Regions from separate parts of the Bacillus rugosus genome, predicted to be linked through region 2. Evidence: riboswitches for the same ligand, from Rfam matches in the RefSeq annotation. Region 2 holds a riboswitch; the other holds the start of a gene.
The links. Region 2 has a riboswitch for thiamine pyrophosphate ahead of M0696_RS08355 (acetylornithine deacetylase). Riboswitches for the same ligand answer to the same signal wherever they lie in the genome.
Positions count from the first base shown of each region.

Region 1: linked by a shared signal. The riboswitch ahead of thiT (energy-coupled thiamine transporter ThiT) and the one ahead of M0696_RS08355 (acetylornithine deacetylase) in region 2 are both predicted to bind thiamine pyrophosphate.

Region 1 covers NZ_CP096590.1:3,054,246-3,057,729, forward strand. Annotated here, with positions in the region: rRNA gene M0696_RS15575 (16S ribosomal RNA) at 1-1,128, opposite strand, end outside; TPP riboswitch at 1,588-1,689, shown strand; gene thiT (energy-coupled thiamine transporter ThiT) at 1,790-2,368, shown strand; gene M0696_RS15585 (GNAT family N-acetyltransferase) at 2,410-2,931, opposite strand; gene floT (flotillin lipid rafts scaffold protein FloT) at 2,949-3,484, opposite strand, start outside.
Region 2 covers NZ_CP096590.1:1,629,108-1,632,591, reverse strand. Annotated here, with positions in the region: gene pgeF (peptidoglycan editing factor PgeF) at 1-289, opposite strand, end outside; gene M0696_RS08360 (YlmC/YmxH family sporulation protein) at 452-697, opposite strand; gene M0696_RS08355 (acetylornithine deacetylase) at 780-2,060, opposite strand; TPP riboswitch at 2,147-2,249, opposite strand; gene M0696_RS08350 (ABC transporter ATP-binding protein) at 2,262-3,056, opposite strand; gene sigG (RNA polymerase sporulation sigma factor SigG) at 3,210-3,484, opposite strand, start outside.

The sequences.
Region 1 (3,484 bases), 1.4 Mb from region 2:
GATCAAGGGTTGCGCTCGTTGCGGGACTTAACCCAACATCTCACGACACGAGCTGACGACAACCATGCACCACCTGTCACTCTGCCCCCGAAGGGGACGTCCTATCTCTAGGATTGTCAGAGGATGTCAAGACCTGGTAAGGTTCTTCGCGTTGCTTCGAATTAAACCACATGCTCCACCGCTTGTGCGGGCCCCCGTCAATTCCTTTGAGTTTCAGTCTTGCGACCGTACTCCCCAGGCGGAGTGCTTAATGCGTTAGCTGCAGCACTAAGGGGCGGAAACCCCCTAACACTTAGCACTCATCGTTTACGGCGTGGACTACCAGGGTATCTAATCCTGTTCGCTCCCCACGCTTTCGCTCCTCAGCGTCAGTTACAGACCAGAGAGTCGCCTTCGCCACTGGTGTTCCTCCACATCTCTACGCATTTCACCGCTACACGTGGAATTCCACTCTCCTCTTCTGCACTCAAGTTCCCCAGTTTCCAATGACCCTCCCCGGTTGAGCCGGGGGCTTTCACATCAGACTTAAGAAACCGCCTGCGAGCCCTTTACGCCCAATAATTCCGGACAACGCTTGCCACCTACGTATTACCGCGGCTGCTGGCACGTAGTTAGCCGTGGCTTTCTGGTTAGGTACCGTCAAGGTACCGCCCTATTCGAACGGTACTTGTTCTTCCCTAACAACAGAGCTTTACGATCCGAAAACCTTCATCACTCACGCGGCGTTGCTCCGTCAGACTTTCGTCCATTGCGGAAGATTCCCTACTGCTGCCTCCCGTAGGAGTCTGGGCCGTGTCTCAGTCCCAGTGTGGCCGATCACCCTCTCAGGTCGGCTACGCATCGTTGCCTTGGTGAGCCATTACCTCACCAACTAGCTAATGCGCCGCGGGTCCATCTGTAAGTGGTAGCCGAAGCCACCTTTTATGTTTGAACCATGCGGTTCAAACAAGCATCCGGTATTAGCCCCGGTTTCCCGGAGTTGTCCCAGTCTTACAGGCAGGTTACCCACGTGTTACTCACCCGTCCGCCGCTAACATCAGGGAGCAAGCTCCCATCTGTCCGCTCGACTTGCATGTATTAGGCACGCCGCCAGCGTTCGTCCTGAGCCAGGATCAAACTCTCCGATAAATGGATCACAGGTTAAGTTCACCGCATCCTGCGGCGACGCCTGTGCGACCTGCATCGTGCAGGTCCTAGTTTGACTGACTACGCACATCGCTGTGCGATTTTATAAAAATGAATTAACAGGCACGTTTTGTCTTGTTTAGTTTTCAAAGATCATTCTGTTGCCTCTCAATGAAGCAGCTTTAATAATATAACATTCAGCTTATTTTTTGTCAACAACTTTTTTCAAATTGTTTTGAAGCTTCTTGTTTTGTCTGCTGTTCATCAGCGACGTTTAATAATATAACACCTGTATTTATTTATTGCAATAGTTTTTTCAAAAAAAATTCTATAAAACAAATAAACTATAATTCTCGTCATGTCATATTTATCATATAACTATTTTAAAAGAACATATACATCATGTAGTATGATCTTGTTGTTTTTTTCTTTTTCTTGTATAGTAGAAACGAATTAAATATTGATGACCACAAGGGGAGCATTAAAGCTGAGAGTGAGCGGTATCGTTCTGACCCTTTGAACCTGTTAGTTAACGCTGGCGTAGGGATGTGGCAAAGTCAAATGAATTGCAGCTCGTAAAGCAGTGCGTGGAACTTTTCTCATCCTTCCGCGTGCTGCTTTTTTGTTGTCCTTTTGGATTGTCTATCAATGAAAGGGGATTTTTATGAATCAATCTAAGCAACTGGTTCGCCTTATTGAAATTGCAATTATGACTGCAGCTGCTGTTATTTTAGACATCGTCTCAGGAATGTTTCTTAGAATGCCTCAAGGAGGCTCGGTCTCTATCATGATGATTCCGATCTTTTTGATTTCGTTTCGGTGGGGTGTCAAAGCAGGTCTTACTACCGGCCTGCTGACAGGTCTGGTTCAAATAGCAATCGGAAACTTATTCGCACAACATCCTATACAGCTATTGTTAGATTACATTGTCGCGTTCGCAGCTATCGGAATAAGTGGATGTTTCGCTTCTTCTGTACGTAAAGCCGCTGTTTTAAAAACAAAAGGGAAGCTGATTGTTTCAGTAGTCAGCGCAGTATTCATCGGCAGTTTCCTGCGCTATGCCGCGCATGTCATTTCAGGGGCAGTGTTTTTCGGCAGCTATGCTCCAAAAGGAACGCCGGTATGGATTTATTCTTTAACTTATAATGCTACTTATATGGTTCCTTCATTCATCATCTGTGCAATTGTCCTTTGTTTATTATTTATGACTGCACCCCGTTTGCTCAAAACTGACAAAGCTTAACATGACACCCCCCAGCGCAGTTCGCTGGGGGGTGTTTTTTGTTATCTATTAAGAACTGTTTTCAAAGCAGAAAGATCCGGCCAGCCAAACCCTACTTCTTTCAGCCTTTCTCCTGCGATTTCAAAGCTATCCTCCGCTACTCTTTCAGGTGAATAGGCCTGATAAAATGTAATTGAGGGGTTCTCCTGAATGACCCAAGCAAACATACTCGAAAAGCCATGATGAAGCAAAAACTCCGCTCCTTTTGCTAAGAGCGCTCTGCCTGCACCTTGCCGCTGATGCTCTTCTAAAAGGTAAATAGCGTATAGCTCGCCGTCATAGCCTTCTTGTTCAGAGCGAATAGGTCCAAATGAAGCAAAGCCGAATATTGAGCCTTTGTCATCGTGAGCCACAAATACACCTTTTAACGAGCGACTTTTCCATTTGTCTTCAAATTCCTTGTAGTTCAGACTGTTTAAGTATTCAGCCGGGACAATTCCTTGATATGTTGTCCTCCAGCTGTCTACATGCACTTTTGCAATGTCCTTTATATCCTCTAACTTTGCTTCTCGTACAGTTACCATCCACTGGTATCCTTTCCTTAGTCATTATTCTGGTTTTGGACCGTTTTTGCGTCTTTTATTTCATTTGTTAATTCGTTAATGCTTTGTTTTACGTTTCCTTTTCCTGAAAAGTTCTCGATCATTTCTTTTACGTCAATTCCCGACGATGCTTTTAAGCTTTCTTGCAGGCTTGACATTAAGTTCGTCGCATAGCTGGTTACTTTGTTGGCGCCGCTTGACTCACCGCTTCCTCCTGTATCAACAACGGTGATTTTATCAATATTTGAAAGAGGTGCCGCTGCTTGTTTCGCGTATTCCGGAAGCATTTTTACGATCATATCGAAAATCGCCGCCTGCCCGTACTGTTCAAAGGCAGCCGCAATTTTCTCTTTTGCTTCCGCTTCTGCCAGACCTTTTAGGCGGATAACCTCTGCTTCTGTTTCCCCTTTTGCTTTTTCAGCTTCTGCTTTTGCCAGCCCGTCAATTCTGACTTTTTCCGCCTCAGCCTTCGCCATTGCTTCTATACTGTATTTCTTGGCATCGGCTTCAGCGAGCTGTTTTGCTTTCTCAGCTG
Region 2 (3,484 bases):
TCTGCGTCACTTTTTGAACGCGATTATCATGTGTCTGATCAGCAAATACCCAAGACTGCAAATCAATATTAAACATATCGGCAATATATTCACGATTTTTAACTACATCTGCATCTTTGTCATGAACGTGCAATCCTGTATTTAACGATTCAAAAGGCTTTTGGCTGACACCGCCGTTTTTCGTAGTAAATCCGGCAATGACTTCTCTGTTGTTTTGATTCGTTTGTGTCCAGTCTTGTATCATGAGTGTCGAGGGTGTGGTAAGACTGAATGGGTGATATATATTCATGATGATCCAACCTTTCGACAAACATTTAAAAAAGCGGAATTTCCCACTTATTTTACCACATCTTTCTGCATTCGTTGAGCGCCGATTTGCATATTTCTAAATGAAATGTGCCGGAAGAATCGAGACTTCCGGCATTTGCCAATCCGCGGCAGACAAAGCAGGTTATGCATGCGGTTCACTTAATCGGACCAAGATTACATCTTCTCCGATTTTTACTATATTTCGCCATGGAATGACCAATTCCTCTTCTTTTCCAAAAAATCCGAGAACTTTCCCATTCCCCCCCAGTATGATCGCCTGAATTTTTCCAGTGGTCACATTGATATCTATATCACCAATGCTCCCCAGCTTTTTTCCATTTGAGACATTGACGACATCCTTCACCTGAAATTCTGAAATGCTGATCATTCCATCACGTCCTTTTTCCGTCCTTTTTTCAAGTATATGAACGGGCGGGCTGAACCTTGTCAGCAAGAAGAAATTTTCATGGTCACTGTTCTTTTTTACGGCTGCACCAGCCGATGATAAAATTGAGCATAATTTTCGTATAATCTACCAGTTGCTCAATCGATACCTCCTCGTTCACAGAGTGTGCATTATGCAGATCACCAGGACCGTAAATCACGCTTGGTATGCCGGCATTATACAGCCAGCCTCCGTCTGTAACGGATTGAGAAACGTCAACAACCGGACACTCCCGTTTCACTTTCTCGTGAGAAGCTGTAAGCACTGAGACGCCTGGGTGGCAAGGGTCAACTTCCAGAGCCGGAAAAATTTCTCCTCTGTCTTCAATCATAGATGAGCCTCCCCACTTGAAAACAGGGCGGTTTTCCCTAAGCCAAATATCACTGTCACTCAGTCGGTTAATGTAATCTTCTATTTCCGCTGCCACTTGTTCATGAGTTTCATTCGGGTAAAAATGGACTGTGATCCACAGCCGGCACTCGTCCGCTATAAAAGCCGCATGTCTGCCGCCTTCTATGACAGCCGGGTTAATCGTATTTGTGCCTGGTTTAAAACCGGGATAACTTTTCATAATGGACCAGTGGCGTTCAAGTTCACCGAGGCCTGCAATGATTTTTGCCATCTTTTCAATTGCGCTTGCTCCAAATGTTCCTCCGCCTGCGTGAATCATATTCCGCCTCGTCCCATCATGAAACGTTTGACTGCTTTTGATTTCGATCCAGCCTGTAATGACACCGCCTTGGCCTTGAATATGCATATCGCTCGTATCCGCAACAACTGCAAAATCAGCATGATAGCCCCTCTTGCAGCATTCAAGCGTACCGGCTTCTCCGACTTCCTCCCCGATAACCGATTGCAGAATCAAATCACCGGGAAGTTCAATGCCGGCTTCACGAATCAATTTGACAGCAAACAGCACACACGCCATTCCGCCTTTCATATCAGAAGCGCCTCGCCCGATTAAGAGACCGTTTTTTTCGATTGGATGAAACGGATCATGCTCCCAATCCTCATCCTCTTTTACCTCTGCCACATCTACATGACCATTGATGATCAAGCTATGATAATCTGCTGAATCTGTTCCCTTTAGCAGGCCTACAACATTGGGATCTCCCGGGTACACATCCCATTTGTCAATCGTGAATCCCATTTCATTTAAAAATCCGGCAATCCATGATTGAATGCCGTCTGTATTTCTTGCAGGCGGAGCAGGTGTTTGATAAGAAATCAGCGTTTTTGCAAGCTGAATAAGCTCCTCCTTTTGGGCTTCCACTTTTTTTATCAGAGAGTCTATTTGTTGATTCAATGTGATCCGCTCCTTTACTTAAAATCAAAAAGCCGTTTCATATGTTATGAAACGGCTCAATAAAAACAAACAGAGTCCTACGTACTCTGAATTTTTCACCGCTTCCCTCCGCTGGCATGATCCAGATCAGGTCAAAAGGGTTGAGACAAATATCTCTCTCAGCTTCGAAAAGCACCCCTAGGATGAATCGATATGTGTTTGTCAGGCATTCGTTATCGGCTCTGCTCTTGTTAAAAACGGCCGATCATGATTCCATAATACATGGATTGGCGTATCAAAAAAAGCAGAAAGTATTTGATCAGTCAGCATTTCCTTTATTTCCCCCGATTTAAAGACCTCTCCCTTTTTTAACAAAAGGGCTTTGTCAAACACCGGCAAAATTTCTTCCGCATGATGCGTCACATAAAGGATCGATGGCGCGTTTTCTTTATTTGCAATGTATGTAATCGTATCTAACAGCTTTTCCCGGGCAATAAAGTCCAGCCCTGTGACTGGTTCGTCCAATATCAGCAGCTCTGGATCGGCCATTAGCGCTCTTGCAATCAAAGCTCTTTGTTTTTCTCCTTGAGAAAGGGTTTCATAGCGGCGGTCGGCATATTCAATTGCTCCCAAGTCCTCTAACAAGCCAATCGCTTTTTCCCTGATTTCTGCACTTGGTGTTTCATATAAGCCAATCGAAGCGTAAGCTCCGCTTAAAGCAATTTCAAATGCTGAATCTGCAGGATAAAACTTTTGCTGAAGAGCCGCTGAGACGAGGCCAATTTTCCTTCTGAGCTTCTCCCCAAGCTCCGTTTTACCAAATTCATGGCCAAGCACCTGCATCTCGCCCGATGTTGGAAAATAATATGAGCAAAGCATATTTAACAGCGCTGTCTTTCCGGCGCCATTCAGTCCGTAAAGCACCCAATTTTCCTTTTCTTCTACTTTCCAATGAATATCTCTCAGTATCCATTTTCCATTCCGTTTTAGTGAGACATTGTCAAGCTGCAAAATCATCGTGGTCCTCCTCTTTACTGCTCTTTATAATTATTTAAATTTTCATAAAACTTTGTACGGACTAGGATACCTTATTTTTTCCAAAACGTAAACCGCCCGCAATTAATAGAAAAGCCTTTAAAACAAAAATTGTTTTAAAGGCTTTCCATTTCATTATTGATGAATATTCTTATTCATTTGTTTGATAGCCGCTTTTTCAAGCCTGGACACCTGCGCTTGGGAAATCCCGATTTCTTCGGCTACTTCCATTTGTGTTTTTCCTTGGAAGAATCGCTTTCTTAAAATCATTTTTTCCCTATCATTCAGTCTTCTCATGCCCTCTTTTAAAGCCAGCTCTTCAATCCATTGTGAATCTTTATTGCGCTCATCACTGATTTGGTCCATCACATAAATCGGGTCTCCGCCGTCGTTATAGATCGGTTCAAATA